Regions from separate parts of the Priestia sp. SRI_019 genome, predicted to be linked through region 2. Evidence: predicted binding sites of a transcription regulator. Region 2 holds the regulator's gene; each other region holds the start of a gene.
What was found. The regulator Rex, encoded in region 2, represses fermentation and respiration genes when NADH is low (regulators of the CRP and FNR family bind a similar motif). The targets are predictions, from matches to a motif close to TTGTGAAATATTTCACAA.
Positions count from the first base shown of each region.

Region 1: nirB (nitrite reductase large subunit NirB) is a predicted target of Rex. The motif match lies at 1,932-1,949, and genes of this name have one in related genera.
Region 3: AC2YJL_RS23795 (L-lactate dehydrogenase) is a predicted target of Rex. The motif match lies at 1,848-1,865, and genes of this name have one in related genera.
Region 4: yeiL (transcriptional regulator YeiL) is a predicted target of Rex. The motif match lies at 3,044-3,061, and genes of this name have one in related genera.

Region 1 covers NZ_JBYCZN010000002.1:1,549,608-1,554,148, reverse strand. The annotation lists gene AC2YJL_RS18140 (sigma-70 family RNA polymerase sigma factor) at 1-234, opposite strand, end outside; gene AC2YJL_RS18135 (SGNH/GDSL hydrolase family protein) at 697-1,443, shown strand; gene nirB (nitrite reductase large subunit NirB) at 2,175-4,541, shown strand, end outside.
Region 2 covers NZ_JBYCZN010000015.1:11,348-15,888, forward strand. The annotation lists gene AC2YJL_RS27135 (YdiK family protein) at 1-134, shown strand, start outside; gene tatC (twin-arginine translocase subunit TatC) at 160-915, opposite strand; gene tatA (twin-arginine translocase TatA/TatE family subunit) at 931-1,116, opposite strand; gene AC2YJL_RS27150 (redox-sensing transcriptional repressor Rex) at 1,170-1,808, opposite strand; gene AC2YJL_RS27155 (ABC-F family ATP-binding cassette domain-containing protein) at 2,267-4,201, shown strand; gene tsaD (tRNA (adenosine(37)-N6)-threonylcarbamoyltransferase complex transferase subunit TsaD) at 4,457-4,541, opposite strand, start outside.
Region 3 covers NZ_JBYCZN010000006.1:42,149-46,689, reverse strand. The annotation lists gene AC2YJL_RS23805 (methyl-accepting chemotaxis protein) at 1-544, opposite strand, end outside; gene AC2YJL_RS23800 (cation diffusion facilitator family transporter) at 685-1,560, opposite strand; gene AC2YJL_RS23795 (L-lactate dehydrogenase) at 1,890-2,846, shown strand; gene AC2YJL_RS23790 (lactate permease LctP family transporter) at 2,911-4,491, shown strand.
Region 4 covers NZ_JBYCZN010000007.1:32,812-37,352, reverse strand. The annotation lists gene AC2YJL_RS24470 (DMT family transporter) at 1-747, shown strand, start outside; ZMP/ZTP riboswitch at 910-988, shown strand; gene AC2YJL_RS24465 (phosphoribosylaminoimidazolecarboxamide formyltransferase) at 1,037-2,203, shown strand; gene yeiL (transcriptional regulator YeiL) at 2,359-3,021, opposite strand; gene AC2YJL_RS24455 (class I SAM-dependent methyltransferase) at 3,130-3,765, shown strand; gene AC2YJL_RS24450 (cupin domain-containing protein) at 3,801-4,148, shown strand; gene AC2YJL_RS24445 (cysteine hydrolase family protein) at 4,378-4,541, shown strand, end outside.

The DNA.
Region 1 (4,541 bases), on a different contig from region 2:
TTCGTATAAAATGGTGCCTTTTAAATGAGAAAGGATCGTACCACGCACGGTTGTGTAGGCATAAGCAGAAAAAGATCCTTTGCTTTCGTCAAATTTTTGATACGCTCTCCATAAACCAATCAACGCAATTTGATAATATTCGTCGTAGTCTTTGTAAATATGAAATTTTTTAATCATCGATACAATTAATGGATGAAAAGATGAAGCGATTTGATCAAACGAGCTTTTTTGCATGTGGCATTCCTTTTTCAAAAACGCGTTTTTGCTGTATTCCGCCGGTATCTCTACTGTACAAGGGGAAGATCACATGTGCGAATGAACGTACATTATGTTTTCTTTTTAAGAAACGTGACGTAATTTCCCCGGAAACTTCACGTTTCGCTAGGAAATATGCGAAGTATACGTGTATTTGTAGAGATTTTACGTACGAAAGGTCCCCCATTCCAAATTCTACTAATCTATACTATTTATATATCGATGTAGCAACTCTACCATCACGGAAGAGCGGTGATGGTAGAGTTGCTAGACCTAAGCGGCAGTCACCCTCCCTTGCGGGTTTGCGCCTGCCGCATATGTGAACCTTTTTGGGCAAATTCAGTGGAGTATTTTTGTGTTGGTCCTTTTGTTTATTCTATTGAATGTAAGTTTGGTGGAGAGGATATAGTAGTTTTTAAAAATGGGTAAAGGGGAGATTGAATGAAGGCGATGGTTGGGATAAATGTGGCGGCGGCTGTTTTGTGCGGCGCGGTGATGTATGCAGGAACGCAGCACTGGCAGGAGCAAACGGAAGCGCAGGCAAGTGAAGTGAAGTCGGCTGTTGTACATAAAGAAAAACAGTTTTCTGATGTATCTGCTTATACACAAAATCTTCCAGACTTTATTACAAAGCAAATTGAGTCGTCTGTCGCAAATAAAAAACCTCTGACTCTTGTAATTGCCACATCCGCAAAGGAAGCAGGGTGGCCTCAGCAGTTAAAAAAAGAACTAGCAGCTACATATGGAAGTGATCTATTTACGGTTAAAACACTTTCATATGGTAACGGGACAACGGATGTGCTTTTATCCTCACATATTGCCGATCAAATTGATCAACTTCAGCCAAACATTATTCTGTTTGAAGCACCTCTTAAAAATGACTACCAGCACCTTACGCTAGATGAGACGCTTGAAAATACAGACAAGCTGATTCATCAGCTCAAAGACTTGAAAAAAACCCTTATGATTCAGCCGTCACAGCCATATATTTCACAAACGGAGTCCTATGAAGAAGGGGTAGAAGCGATCAGGGGAGTCTCTGAAGCAAACTGGGTATATTATATGAATCACTCGCTCATTTGGCCGTTTCATTTAGGCGAGTATATAAATAAAGACAGCGGTAATTTAACGAAAAAAGGAAATGAAGTGTGGGGAGAGTACGTTGTGAATTGGTTTACGGGAAAATAAAAAACAAGCCTTCTTTCTTTTGAAAGAAGGCTTGTTTTTTTCATAATTTTGCTAGATTGTGACTTTTCTTCGTTTTATAGTAGTAATTTTTGGTATCTCTACACTTATAAAGTTTAAAACCAAAAATCTCTAAAGGAGTCCAAACCTTTTTGATGTTTACGAGTGGCATTACGATTCCTCATCCTGTTCTTTATAGAGTTTATATTAATTCATTATAAAGAACTTAAGAGGGATAGTAAATACTATAAAGAACAGGTTATCTAAAAAATTCTTTATAAAGAATTTTTTGGAATAACTATTTTTGTTACATAAATAGTTAGGAGTGCTTGATCTGCAGTAGCCGCAATAGTCGATTTATCTGCTGATAAAAGGGGTAGATCACAAGATACTAACTCAAGTCTTTAGAACAAGACTATCAAACTATCGCTCATTTTTAATAGGAGTGATTTTTATCATAGCTCAGGTTATTTATTCTTGTTACATTAACGTTGTGAAAAACATCACAAAATAAAATGCAAAGGATGATTCAAATTAAAATGTAATTAGAGCACTTATTTTTTTTGCTTGCTGTTAAAGCAATGGAATCGCATACATACCATTATAGTGTTAGATAACCTAACACATAAGTTGAACGATTCAGAAAATTCATATATCTTAAATGTATCTTTAAAGATGCATAGGAAATATATCTTTGAAACAAGCAGGTATAGACGCCAGGGGAGGAATGGAAGATGCAAAAAAAGAAACTCGTATTGATTGGAAATGGAATGGCTGGAGTTCGAGCGATTGAAGAAGTATTGAAGGTTTCAAGCGAAGCGTTTGAAATTACGATTTTCGGAAGCGAGCCTCATCCGAACTATAATCGTATTTTACTATCAAAAGTGCTGCAAGGAGATACGAATGTTGAAGACATTACGTTAAACGATTGGAACTGGTATCAAGAAAACAATATTACATTATATACGGGCGAAACGGTTACTAGTATCGATTCGATAAAAAAAGAAGTAGCGACAAACAGCGGCAGAGTAGAATCGTATGATGAGTTGATTTTAGCAACGGGCTCTCTTCCTTTTATTCTTCCGATTCCAGGATCTGATAAAAAAGGAGTTACGGCTTTTCGAGATATAAAAGACACGGATGAAATGCTGCAGGCTTCTCAGCAGTATAAAAAAGCAGCGGTTATTGGAGGCGGACTGCTTGGATTAGAAGCAGCGCGCGGACTGTTAAATTTGGGAATGGACGTATCTGTGATTCATTTAGCTCCGTATTTAATGGAACGCCAGCTTGATCCAACAGCGGGCAAATTGCTTCAAAACGAATTAGAAAAACAAGGCATGAAGTTTTTGCTTGAAAAACAAACGGCGGAAATCGTCGGCGATGAGCGAGTTGAAGGATTATCTTTTAAAGATGGGACGTTTTTAGACGCTGATTTAGTCGTGATGGCCGTTGGAATTAAGCCAAACGTTCAGCTTGCAAAAGAAGCGGGACTTAACGTAAACCGAGGAATTGTTGTAAATGACTATATGCAAACGGATATTCCAAACATCTACGCGGTTGGAGAATGTGCAGAGCATAGAGGAATGGTATATGGACTGGTGGCACCTTTGTATGAACAAGGAAAAGCATTAGCAAAAGCGATTTGCGGAGCAGAAAAAGTGGCTTATGAAGGGTCGGTTTTATCAACACAGCTAAAAGTGTCAGGTGTTGAAGTGTTCTCCGCAGGAGATTTCACGGAAGATGAAGAGAAAAAAGCGATCAAAGTGTTCGATGAACAAGACGGCATTTATAAAAAGCTTGTTTTGCGAGGCAATCAAATCGTAGGAGCCGTTCTTTTTGGAGACAGCAGCGACGGAAATCGACTGTTTTCAATGATTCAAAAGCAAGAAGATGTATCCGATGTCGCAAAAGTATCGATTTTACAGCCATCTGGCGGTAACGCGGGTGAAAGCTTAGTAGCAAGCATGAGCGCCGATGATATTATTTGCGGCTGTAACGGCGTAACAAAAGGTACGATTGTGGAAGCGATCCAAAAACAAGGATGCTCATCGGTTGATGAAATCAAAGCTTGTACAAGTGCCTCTCGTTCTTGCGGAGGATGTAAACCGCTTGTAGCGGAAGTGCTTCAGCATACTCTTGGCGCTGACTTTGACACGGCGGTGCAAAAAGAAGCGATTTGCGGCTGTACGACTCTGTCACGAGATGAAGTTGTCGAAGAGATTAAAGCAAAAGGCCTTTCGCATACGCGTGAAGTGATGAATGTACTTGGCTGGAATAATGAAGAAGGCTGTTCGAAATGCCGTCCGGCGCTAAATTATTATTTAGGTATGGTGAATCCAACCGGATACGTTGATGAACGCGAATCGCGATTTGTGAATGAACGCATGCACGCAAATATTCAAAAAGACGGCACGTATTCTGTAGTTCCTCGCATGTACGGAGGCGTCACAAATGCAGAAGATTTACGAAAAATTGCAGATGTTGTTGATAAATATGAGATTCCGCTCGTAAAAGTGACGGGTGGTCAGCGTCTTGATTTGTTTGGTGTTAAAAAAGAAGATTTGCCTAGCGTATGGGAAGAGTTAGATATGCCTTCTGGCTACGCGTACGGTAAGTCGCTGCGGACGGTGAAAACATGCGTGGGCGAACAGTTTTGCCGTTTTGGCACGCAGGATTCAATGGGCGTTGGAATTGCGCTTGAGAAAAAATTTGAAGGACTATGGACGCCTCATAAAGTGAAAATGGCTGTATCTGCTTGTCCGAGAAGCTGTGCTGAGTCAGGTATTAAAGATATTGGCTTTATTGGAATTGACGGCGGCTGGGAAATTTACGTGGGCGGAAATGGAGGTACGCATCTTCGCGGCGGAGATTTATTGTATAAAGTAAAAACAGACGAAGAATTGATGGACATTACAGGAGCTTATTTGCAGTATTACCGAGAAACGGCTAATTACTTAGAGCGTACGTCTGCATGGATTGAGCGCATGGGACTTTCGCACATTCAGTCCGTGCTTGATGACGCTGAGACGAGAAGAGAGCTGAATATGCGTATAGACGAAGCGTTATCTACGTACCGTGATCCTTGGAAAGAAATCGTCGAA
Region 2 (4,541 bases):
GGAATTTCCCCACAATCTTATTTGCACTCGTAGCCGCATTCGATTTCAGGTTTGCGGTTCGCATCTTTATCTTGCACTACAAAATTAAAAAATTGCAGCAGCAATATAAAAATCAAGATGATTCATCTAAATAAAAAAACCACTGTTTCAGTGGTTTTTTTACATACTAACATCTTCTCTTTCTTGCTCTGCCCTTGCCTTTAACACTTTGCGATACGAAATGCGGGAAATAATGATGCTGATTTCATACAAAATTAAGAGCGGCACTGTCACCATCATGTGCGAGAGCAATTCCGGTGGTGTAATAAGTGCGGCAATAACTAGCAGTACGAAATAGGCATATTTTCGAATTTGAGATAAAAACATAGGCGTGATAATTCCTAATCTCGTCAAAAACATCACGACGACAGGAAGCTGAAACAACAGGCCAAAAGGCAGTGTGAGCTGCATTAAAAAAGAAAAGTATTCATTAATGCCAATCACTTGGTTTACATTCAGCTCATCAGAAACGCGCGTCATAAAATCGACGACAAATGGAAACAACACAAAATAAGAAAAAGAGACACCGCCGATAAAGAGAAAAATGGAAACAGGAATATATCCTAGCGTTACCTTCCGCTCTTTTTCATATAAACCAGGACTAATAAATGCCCAGAGTTGATACAGTGCAACAGGAGCTGCAAGTACACAGCCGATAATAACAGCAAACTGCATATAAATCTTAACTGGATCTGTTAGCCTAAATGCATTCATCGTTAAATTTTTTGCCTCATCAGCATGCTGTAAATAGACAATGACCTTATCCGCTATAAAAAAGCCGCCAATTGTGGCAATCACAAAGAAAAATAAAACAATTAAAATGCGTTTTCGCAGCTCTCCTATATGATCATATATTGACATTTCTTGTTCGGTCATACTATGATCACCCTTTTACTCTTTGTCATCTACTTGACGCTGTTTATCTTTTTCACGATCTTCTGATGCACCGCTAGCGGCATGCTTAAACTCTCTAAGCGTTTGGCCCACTGATCTTCCTAGCTCCGGTAACCGTTTCGGTCCAAAAATAAGCAGTGCTACAATCGCAATAATAATCCAACTGCCTGCTCCAATCCCCATATTCCCACTCTCCTTATTAATTTAGACTTAAGGAAATCGTAACATAGTCCGCCTTATTCAACAGGATAATTTTTCAAAAAGTAGACAAGCGACTGTAATTCTACAGCAAGATCAATATGATGCAGTCGAATCTCATCCGGTACGTTTAAGCGTGCAGGAGTAAAGTTTAAAATTCCTTTAATTCCGCAACTCACTAAACGATCGGTAATTTGCTGAGCAACAGTGGCTGGAACGGTTAAAATCGCTACTGAGATGTCATCACTCATATAATCTTCCAATTGGTCAAGGTGATAAACCGGCACGTCGCCTACTTTTGTACCGACTTTATCTTCTATCACATCAAAAGCGCACTCAATTTTAGTGTTATTATTTTTAATAAAATTATAATTTAAAAAGGCCGTTCCGAGATTCCCTACGCCAATCAGTGCTACTTTCGTTACTTCATCTTGGTCTAACGTTTTACGGAAAAATGTAAGCAAATAATTCACATTGTAGCCGTATCCCTTTTTCCCTAATGCTCCAAAGTAAGAAAAATCCCGGCGAATAGTAGCAGAATCAACTTTCACTGCCTCACTTAACTCCGCTGACGAAACACGCTGTTTACCAGAAGCATGCAAGTTTTTTAAAAAACGATAATAAAGCGGCAATCGTTTAGCCGTTGCTTGTGGTATTTTTAATTGTTCAGTGTTCACGTTGTACCCCCTCAGTTCATGTATGTCATTACTAACATTTTCAAGTCATATTGCATTACCTTTCACAAAGCATCAACCGCTTTGAGGTAGCGCTTCCAATTCTCTCTCTTTTCTCTTGTTTTATATATACTCCGCTTCGCACCCCGACGGCTTTTGTCTATCCAGCACTACTTAAAGTCGGTAGCTAGAACGAAGCAATGTGCCCTTCAAAGGATTCGTTTGTTAGTCATGACGGGTTTTCTACATCCATCATATATAAGTTCAGAGATGCACTTATCTCTTATTTTAACATAGTATCCTGTATAAAATGTGCAGGTAAAATCATTTTATTTCATGAATCAAAACATTCGCTTCATCATTTGTCCTTGTCCCTCTACAAATTACAAACGCTTGTAAGAAGAACTTGTAGTTGAAAATATGTTAAAATACACTATGGATATACTACTAGAGGTGAAAAAATGATTATTCTACAATTGAACGGTATTACAAAATACTATGGGGCAGAACCCATTTTATCGAATATAAAGTTAGAAGTACAATCAAAAGACCGCATTGCCCTAGTGGGACGAAACGGTGCTGGTAAATCAACTTTATTAAAAATTATTGCTGAGCAGCTTTCTTATGACAGCGGAGAAATTATTAAACCTAAAGGTGTTTCCATTGATTATATGGGACAAGATACAGTTCTTGAGTCAACACTCTCCATATGGGAAGAAATGATGACGGTCTTTGCTCCGTTAAAGAAAATGGAAAAAGAATTACGTACGCTTGAAACGAAGATGGGTGATCCAGACATTTTTAATGATTCAGTTCAATACGAAAAACTAACCAAAGAGTACGACCAGCTTCAAGTAACGTTCAAAGATTTAGGCGGCTATCAATATGAAGCGGATACACGGTCTATTCTTCACGGTTTCCGTTTTTCAAACTTTGACTATAGCACCCCTATTTCCTCCTTGAGCGGTGGACAAAAAACGCGCTTGGCTCTTGCAAAACTGCTTTTAACAAAGCCAGACTTGCTTATTCTCGATGAGCCTACCAACCACTTAGATATTGAAACTTTAGCATGGCTGGAACAGTTTCTGCAAGGGTATGAAGGAGCTATTTTAATTGTTTCACACGATCGTTACTTCCTTGATAAAGTCGTAAATCAAGTGTATGAAGTCACACAAAAAACAACGGTCAAGTACACGGGCAACTACTCTAAATACCTTGTACAAAAAGCAGAGCGATATGAAAAAGAGTTGCGTCAGTATGAAAAGCAGCAAGATGAAGTCGCAAAACTGAATGATTTTATTCAGCGAAACATCGCCCGCGCATCGACTACAAAACGTGCGCAAAGCAGACGGAAACAGCTCGATCGAATGGAGTTAATAAATCGACCTAACGAAGGCGAAAAATCAGCTAGTTTTTCGTTTGAAATTGAGCGTCAAAGCGGAAATGAAGTCTTAAATCTTGAAGACGTGTCTATCGGATATGATGAACACAAATATATCGTTCAGCAGGCAAACCTTCGGATTAAAAAAGGTGAAAGCCTTGCGTTGGTTGGCCCTAATGGAGTTGGGAAATCTACTTTATTAAAAGGTATTGTGGATAAACTAAGCTTCAAGACTGGAACCATTTCCTTTGGCTCAAACGTAATGGTTGGTTATTACGACCAAGAGCAAGCCAATTTAACGTCTAATAAAACCGTTTTAAATGAGCTTTGGGATGAATACCCATCCAAACCTGAAAAAGAAATTCGTACAGCGCTTGGAAATTTTCTGTTTTCAGGTGATGATGTACTGAAAATCGTTTCCACGCTTAGCGGTGGTGAAAAAGCACGCTTGGCTCTTGCGAAGCTTATGCTTCAAAAAGCTAATTTCTTAATTTTAGATGAACCTACTAACCATCTTGATTTAGATAGCAAACAAGTACTCGAGAATGCGTTAATCGATTACCCAGGAACTCTGTTATTTGTTTCACATGACCGTTATTTTATTAATCGTATTGCAAACAAAATAGCAGAGCTGTCTCCTGAAGGGTTAGAAGAGTTTCTTGGAGATTATGACTATTATGTAGAAAAGAAAGCAGAAATAGAGGAAATCAAAGAATTAGAAAATATAAAAGCAAACGAAGAACGCACGGTAAAAGTAGATAAACAGTCCTATAAACAAGATAAAGAACAAAAAAAATTGATGAGGCAGCGAACGCGCCGCATTGAAGAAATTGAGACTGAAGTAAACAAATTAGAAGCCGCACAAGCAGAGAATGAAGAACTTCTTTGTGACCCTGAAATTTATCAAAACCACGAAGAAGTATCAAGATTAAACGGTGAAAACGAAAAAATTTCTTCACAGTTATCCACATTAATGGAAGAGTGGGAAGAATTACAGCTTCTTCTAGAAGAATAGTCTATATTTTTTCGTATTTATTCATCCTATTTACTTGTTCGTGCGCTTTAGAACAAGCTTTATCCACTCTGTGAATAAACAGTGGATATCTGTCTGATTTTCATAATTAAAACTTGTTGATAACAGGTCCGTGTACTGAGCGCACGGACTTTTCCACATAATTATCCACAGTTAATTCTAAATTTATTGAATATTGTTGATAAATTATTTTTATCCACAAAAAAAGACGAATGAGAACTAAATCTCATTCGTCTCTTACTCTTCCAAGTCTAAACCGGGGTTTGCGTTTAATGACATATCTGAACGTTTTCCTTGAGCAAATCGTACACTTGCTGCTGCT
Region 3 (4,541 bases), on a different contig from region 2:
TAGTATCTGGATCTAAAATAGCCTTTGCAATTGTCACGACCGTCTTTTTTGTTGCTGCATCTTCATATGGATCCGTATAAATAACCTCATTAGGTGATTCTACTGCTTGTTTGTACCATACCCTTGAAGTCGGATCATAGTTTGAACCAAACTCTTGTTTAGGAACAGAATACATTCCTTTATTTTTAGTGCCTATGTATTCAAGTGCCAGGTTTGGATACTTTTCTTTAAACTGCGTAAACTCTTTTTGAACTGTGTTCCATGTAAAATACGGATTTTCCTCTTGGTTTGTTTGATCTCCTTCCAGCTTAACAAAATTAACAATTACATCGTTTTCACTATACGTCAGCAAAGAACGACTATACATGTCTAAGTACGTATGAATGGTTTCTTTTAACTCTTTCACTTGACTTTGAGACTGAACTTCTACATCTTGTTCTATTTGCGTTTTGGTAAATTGATAAACAGCCCCTGAAACAACTAATAATAAAATAGCTATAAAAATACTAAAAAATACTACGAGCTTTGCACTTAACCTCTTCATTCCCTCACCCTTCTACAAAAATCTTTATATTACTAATAACGGCTTTTCATTTTCATTTTTGAAGAAGTTTTTGTGATTTATTTCAAATTCCCGCAAAATAAAACCAGCGCATCCTTTCACAATGAAAGAACGTGCTGGTCTTATTTTTGCTTTTCGTATGCATCAGGTTCAATATGAACAAGTGTATCTTTAATTTGATGCTCATCGTTCATCATATGTTCAATTTGATCAGCAATTTCATGGCTTTTGATAACATTTAAATGGGGATCTACTTTAACCGTTACATCAATCACGACTTGATTACCAAGCTTGCGCGCTTTCACATCTTCTACTTCTTTTACACCTTCTACAAGCTCGATGCTTTCTTTGTAGTGCCCTAACTTTTCTTCATCAAACCCGTCCGTTAAGGAATGAGCCGCTTCTTTAAAAATCTCGATGGCTGTTTTACAAATAATAATTCCCACAGCAAAAGCAGCTACCACGTCCAGCCAGGGCAAGCCGAATTGTGAGCCCAAAATTCCCACAACAGCCCCTATACTCACAAGTGCATCAGACAAATTATCTTTAGCAACCGCATATAAAGACTGGCTATCAAGTTTTTTAGCAAGCTTAATATTATATCGGTAGACACCACCCATAACAGCAGCTGCTCCAAGACCTACCCAAGCAGCCAGTAAATTAGGCGCTTCAGATTTGTCCATAAATAATGACTGACCCGCATCGACCAATACTTCTAGTCCGATGACCATCATGATAAAAGAAGCAATAAGTGAAGAGATATGTTCCGCTCTGGAATGTCCATAGGGATGATCATTATCGCGAGGTTTTTTAGAAATTTTTAAGCCGATTAAGACGGCAATGGATGCAATAATATCTGTAACATTATTAAGACCGTCGGCTTTTAATGCAGAGGAAGCGGTGATACCCGCAATAGTAAGTTTACATGCCGATAAAAAGATATATGATAAGATACTAACCCAAGCGCCTTTTTGGGCTTGCTCATAGTAGTTCTCCATCCCTTCAACTCCTTTATTAAAAATAAGCAAACTTAGTGTAACAAATGGATTTCGTGTGGGTCTATAGAAACATTATTGGCTGCTAACATACAAATAGAGAATGTTAAACTCTTTAGCTTTCTGCAAAACAAGTTGCCTTTACTCAACACTTTAAACGTTTAAGATCTTTCTAAATGTGGCACTTCATGTAGAAGAACCTTTTTTAAATCACCCTGTAAAATTGTTTCCTATTTTTTAAGGTGTGATTTTTATCACAGCCGAGGGTATTTATTCTTGTTACACTAACATTGTGAAAAACATCACAAAATAAAATTCAAAGGATGATACAAATGAAAACACAATTTACGCCAAAAACACGAAAAGTTGCTGTAATTGGAACCGGATTTGTTGGCTCAAGCTACGCTTTTTCAATGGTGAATCAAGGTATTGCCAATGAATTAGTGTTAATCGATATGAACAAAGAAAAAGCAGAAGGTGAAGCACGTGATATCAATCATGGAATGCCATTTGCCACACCGATGAAAATCTGGGCTGGAGATTATAAAGACTGTGCTGACGCTGATTTAGTAGTTATTACAGCGGGCGCTAATCAAGCTCCAGGGGAAACACGCTTAGATCTAGTTGAAAAAAACGTTAAAATTTTTGAATGCATTGTAAAAGATATTATGAACAGCGGATTTGACGGCATCATTTTAGTGGCAACAAATCCAGTTGATATTCTCGCACACGTTACACAAAAAGTATCAGGATTACCAAACGAACGGGTAATTGGTTCAGGAACGATTCTTGACACAGCTCGCTTCCGCTACTTGTTAAGCGACTATTTCGAAGTAGATTCTCGCAACGTCCACGCTTATATTATGGGGGAACATGGAGATACGGAATTTCCTGTTTGGAGCCACGCGCAAATTGGCGGTGTGAAGCTCGAACATTTTATCAATACTGCCGCTATTGAAAAAGAACCCGATATGCAGCATCTATTCGAACAAACCCGCGATGCGGCTTACCATATTATTAATCGAAAAGGAGCGACTTATTACGGAATTGCAATGGGGCTTGTACGCATTACCAAGGCTATTTTAGATGATGAAAATTCTATTTTAACGGTATCTGCTTTATTAGAAGGACAATACGGTATTTCTGATGTGTATATCGGCGTACCAGCTATCATTAATAAAAACGGCGTGCGTCAAATTATTGAATTGAATTTAACTCCTCACGAACAGCAGCAGCTCGAGCACTCTGCTAGCATTCTTAAGCAAACTCGCGACAGAGCTTTTGTGTAACATCTAAAGATTTTTGCGGGGGACTCCCCCCCGCTCCCTTGTTTTAAATATGTAGTAGAGGTGTATGAATATGACGTGGACTCAGGTATATAATCCGTTAAATAATATTTGGCTTTCTGCACTAATTGCACTCATCCCCATTATCTTTTTCTTTATTGCTTTAACTCTTTTGAAATTAAAAGGACATATTGCTGCCGGTATTACGGTGCTTCTTTCTATGATTATTGCTATTTATTTTTATGATATGCCTGCCTCAATGGTCTTAGGAGCCACAGGCTACGGGTTTCTGTATGCACTTTGGCCCATCAGCTATATTATTATCGGAGCGGTGTTCTTATACAAGCTAACTGTCAAAAGCGGACAGTTTACTACCATCAGACAATCTATTATTTCAATAACCGATGACCCCCGCTTGCAAATGCTGCTTGTTGCTTTTTCCTTTAATGCTTTTTTAGAAGGGGCAGCGGGATTTGGAGCTCCGATTGCCATTACAGCAGCGCTTCTAGTTGGACTTGGGTTCAAACCGTTAAAAGCAGCGGCGCTATGTTTAATTGCTAATACAGCTTCAGGAGCGTTTGGCGCCATGGGGATTCCTGTTATTGTCGCAGGACAAGTATCTGGCATAGATCCAAAAGAAATTGCTCATTTTCTTGGCACGCAGCTTCCGATTATTTCTTTTCTTATCCCTTTTTTACTTGTCTTTATTATGGATGGGATAAAAGGATTAAAAGACGTATGGAAAGCAACGAGCATCACAGCCGTTTCCTATGCACTGACACAGTATTTAACTGTTACATACATCGGCCCTGAACTTCCAAATATCACATCTTCTATTGTGAGTTTGCTTGCTCTTGCTTTTTATATTAAACGAACAAGCCCGGCAGCAGCTAAAAGCTTCAGCCTGTCACCAAAACAGATTTTAAAGGCTTGGTCTCCTTTTATTCTCTTAACGATACTCGTTACGGCTTGGAGCATTTCTTTTGTCAAAACAATGCTTGAACATATGAACCTGCTTATTAACGTCCCATTTTTACACAATCACGTAATTAAAGCAGCGCCTTTAGTAAAAGATCCTACGCCTTATGCTGCTGTCTTAAAAATAGACGTATTTGCAGCAACAGGTACAGCAATTCTTATCGCTTGTGTCCTTTCAGTTTTCTTGCTTAACGTATCACCAAAAGTGGCATGGACCACTCTTTTAGAAACCGTAAAAGAATTATCAAGACCTATTATTACTATAATGATGGTCATTGCTTTTGCCTTTATTTCAAATTATTCAGGTCAGTCTTCTACACTTGGATTGGCGCTCGCTACATCGGCTGCTTATTTTCCATTTTTATCACCATTCCTTGGCTGGATTGGCGTATTTCTAACGGGATCTGTCGTATCAAATAATGCGCTGTTCGGCAACTTGCAGCTAACTACAGCTCAGCAAATTAATGTCTTGCCAGTTATTCTCGTAGCAGCTAATACTGCCGGCGGCGTAATGGCTAAAATGCTTTCTCCTCAATCAATTGCCGTCGCTGCCGGAGCAGTGGGACTGGCTGGAAAAGAAGGTGAACTGTTCAAATACACGCTCAAATACAGCATGGGATTTTTGATACTAGGGGGATTTGTTACCTTTTTATTAGCTTGGTGGTTATGATAAAAAAGCGCTAAAAAACTGTTATTATCGTGTTTCTTTCATTTAAACAA
Region 4 (4,541 bases), on a different contig from region 2:
CAAATAAAGTCAAAAACTATTAAGGTTCATTGGAAAATGTATATCTTACTTGGCATCATAGGGATTTTTGGGTTCAATGCTTTTTTCTTTTTAGGAATGCAATATACGTCTCCTTTAAACGGGGCTCTCATCATGGGAACTAACCCTTTGGTAACTGCAATTTTTGCTTATTTTATTTTAAAGAATTCTATTACAAAACAACAGATGGTAGGTATCTCTTTTGCTTTAGTAGGTGTTATTCTTGTCCTTACGCAAGGTTCGTTAGAAATTATTCAAACATTATCCATTTCTAAAGGTGATTTACTTATCTTAGCAGGGAATCTATGTTGGGCTTTATATGGTGTATTAGGAAGAAAATATTTGAATGGTAGTTCTTCGATGGAGACCACTACTTATACAATGATTGTTGGTTCTCTTTGTCTTTTAATCTTAGGAGCTTTTTCACCAAGCCCTCAGCCCTTGTCTCACGTTACGTGGTCAGCTTGGGGAGCTATTCTCTTTATGGCTCTATTTACAAGTGTATTAGGCTATTTGTGGTGGAATAAAGGAATGGCTACGATTGGTGCAAGTAATACGTCTTTATTTTTTAATTTAGTTCCAGTCGTCACCATGATGCTTTCTATTTTAACGGGTGCCCTTATTACATTACCTCAAGTGATAGGTACGTGTTTAGTTATTGTAGGTGTTTTAACAGCTTCTGGCTTTTTACGCTTACGAAAAAAACAAAAGATTTCAGCCTCAGTATAAGAATAAATTGGTAAAGTCTATATAGAAAATATATAGACTTTATTACTACCGGTAATACCTGTTGTGTAAATTAGATTTGTATATGATATATAATTAAAAAAGAAAAATTTGGATAAAGGTATTGTTAAAATTATTTTTATTATGTAAAATTTTCTTATAAAACAGACTATGTGTTACTGGCGTAAACATGGAGGACCATGAGGAAGCACATAGATAACGGCCGTACGCCTGGGCAAAGTATTTGAACATGAGTTCAAATACTTTTTTTATTTAGAAAGGAGATTTTTAAGTGAAAGAAATTTGTTTACGATATGGGATGAATCCAAATCAAAGTAAAGCTAACGTTCAGAATGCTGAGAACACGCCTATTAAAATCTTAAATGGAGAGGCGAGTTATATTAACTTCCTAGATGCATTAAATGCTTTTCAACTGGTCCGAGAGCTTCGACAGGCGACTGGTCAACCTGCAGCTGCATCTTTTAAACACGTAAGTCCAGCAGGTGCAGCTGTGTACTCTCCACTAAATGAGACACTTACTGGATCCTATTTTGTTGAAGGCCTAGGCCTGTCTCCTTTAGCGATTGCTTATGCAAGAGCGCGTGGGACAGATAGGATGTCATCGTTTGGAGATTGTGCTGCTTTTAGTGATGAAGTGGATATAACTGTAGCTACTCTCCTCAAAACAGAGGTTTCTGATATGATTGTTGCACCAAGCTACACTCAAGAAGCATTAGAGGCTTTGAAACAGAAAAAGAAAGGAAAATATCTAATTTTAGAGATTGATTCAAACTATGTGCCTGACCCAATTGAAAAAAGAATGGTATTTGGAATTACTCTAGAACAACAAAGAAATGATGTACAGATTGGGAAAGAAGTTTTTAATCGTATTGTTACTACTCAATGTAATATTCCTAAAAATGCAAAGAGAGATCTTCTTGTTGCTCTTATTACATTAAAATATACACAATCAAACTCCATTTGTTTCGCATTAGATGGCCAAACAATTGGAATTGGTGCTGGACAGCAGTCCCGTATTCATTGTACGAGGTTGGCTGCTGAAAAAGCTGATAAATGGTGGCTAAGACAACATCCAAGGGCCCTTAACATGAAGTTCAGAGAAGGCATTTCTCGTGTAGAAGTGAATAATGCAATTGATGGATGGCTTAATGATGATATTACTGAGGTAGAAAATGAGCACTGGAAACAATGTTTTGAGGAGGTCCCTGCTAGGCTAAGTAAGAGTGAAAAACGAGAATGGCTAAAAAGGTTAAAAGGCGTTTCCTATGCATCCGACGCTTTTTTACCTTTCCGTGATAATATCGATCGTGCGGCTCAAAGTGGCGTTAAATATGTGGTTCAAACAGGTAATTCTTTACGAGATGAACAAGTTACACAGGCAGCAAATGAATACGGGATGATCATGGCACATTCAGGTATACGTGTATTCCATCATTGAGCTATGAATTAAATATAATTAGTCCAAAAGAGCCAAGACTTATAAAGGGACTGGCTCTTTTAAACTGTTTTCGATACATATGATTATGGTAACTACCTTTTATATCATATACATATAATTATCTTTCTTATGAAACGAGGTTATTATGAGTGTCTTTAATTTAATTCAGCTAATTTTTTCAAACGTTCTTTGTCTCTAATAATGTAGCCTCGTGACTGCTTTTCAATAGTATTTGATTTACATAGTTGGGCTAGTACATGGAGTAGATGGCGATATGATACACCCAGGTATTCGCATACTTCAGTATGTTTTTCTTTATAAAAGTTATCATCAGCCGACAACATTATAAAAGCAGCAAGACGGTTCTCAAGTGGATAGGCCTGATTTTGTGTATACTTTGCTGAAATTCTAGTTGCTTTCTCGCTTAAAAAACTGCATAAATATCTGAGAAATATAACATCTGTTAAGAGCTTATTTTTACAGGTATCAATAGGAATAGCCAAACAAATGGTTTTTGTGATAGTTTGTATGGCTTTAGCATATCGTTGTGAATTTAATAGTTCCACTTCCCCCATAAATGTTGGAGCTTGTAAAAAATTAATCAAGGACACTTTCCCATTTTCGTGTGTAACATAGAGTTTTGCCTTACCTTCAACAAGATAATAAATATATTGAGGATAGGATCCTTCCTTATAAATAAATTCACCACGTTCAAATTCGCAGACCTGAATAAATGGAGTAATTGGAAAGGAAAAAAGTGATTGAATAGAGTATTTCTCGACATAGTAACTTTGCATAGGGTCGTTTAAAAATTTCATTTTTTCTCCTACTATTATAAAAATATGAGATATCTCACATTATTTTATGTTTTTACATGCTATGATGCAATCAAAGTTGATAGATCAATAGGGAGATGTTTCATAAAGATGATCAAACAAGATGAATATTGGAATGAAGTAGCTAATAAAAAAGAATTTACTACGCCTTTTCAACCTGAATTATTCCTAACACATGTTAATCACAATGCTGTCATATTAGATTATGGTTGTGGGTATGGACGGACTTTATTGGAATTAAGAAGCTACGATTATAACAATTTACATGGTGTAGACTTTTCAGAAGAAATGATTAAAAGAGCTAAGTTTCATAACTCAGAAATCGATTTTCAAGTTATTCAAAGTGGGAAGCTTCCTTTTCCTAATGATTCTTTGGATGCTGTCTTACTTTTTGCAGTTTTAACATGTGTTCATAAAAATGAGGAACAAAACGCTATTTTAAATGAGATTAAACGGGTACTAAAGCCAGGAGGTATTATTTACATCAACGATTTTCTACTAAATAGCGATGAAAGAAATAAATTACGTTATGAAAAGGGACTCACTAAGTATCATACATATGGGGTTTTTGAGTTACCAGATGGGGCTATTTTACGTCATCATAGCGAAGAACGCGTGAAAGAATGGATAGATCAATTTGAAACCTTAGCATATAAGAAATTAGAATATACAACTATGAATAGAAATCGTTCAAATGGTTTAGTGTATATGGGGAAATTAAATTGAATTTATTACAAAGAAAATATAAAGGGAGAATTGTAATGGTAGAGAAATTAGAGCTAGAAAAGATTAATCTTCAAGAAATTACAAAAGATATTAAAGATCAACACGTGAATTTTCCTGTATCGAATATTAATAATCACTGCCTTCGTATAGCTGTATTTTCAGGCGAATACAAATGGCACTATCATTCTAATTCGGATGAGCTTTTTATGGTTTTAGAGGGAGAACTTTTAATTGATTTTAAAGGTAAGGATACTGCTGTTTTAAAACCTAATGATACGTTACTTATACCAGCTGGAACCGTACATAGAACCAGAGCGAAGCAAAGAACAGTAAACCTTTGTTTTGAAGATATAAATGCTGATACGATAATTATTGATGAGTAAATAAAATAACATAACCACTGTAAAAGCCATTTAAGATAGGTCTTAAATGGCTTTTACGTATATACAGATAAATCCCGATAAAAACATTATGGTAACTACATTTATATACTATGTACATTTCAAAGAAAGCTAGATTTTGCAGGATCAAGCTATATAATATGAGATTTTAATTTGATATAATATTATTTTGAATTTTTTACCACAAAACTCAATAGGGGGATACAATTAAATGAGTGAAAAAACAGCTTTGTTGCTTATCGATGTTCAAAACATCATGTTTTCTTATGAAGGTGGATCTTTATGTAATGAACAACAAGTACTTAAAAATATTACTTCTCTAAGGGAAAAAGCACACAAATCTAATGTGCCAATTATCTATATACAGCATACAGA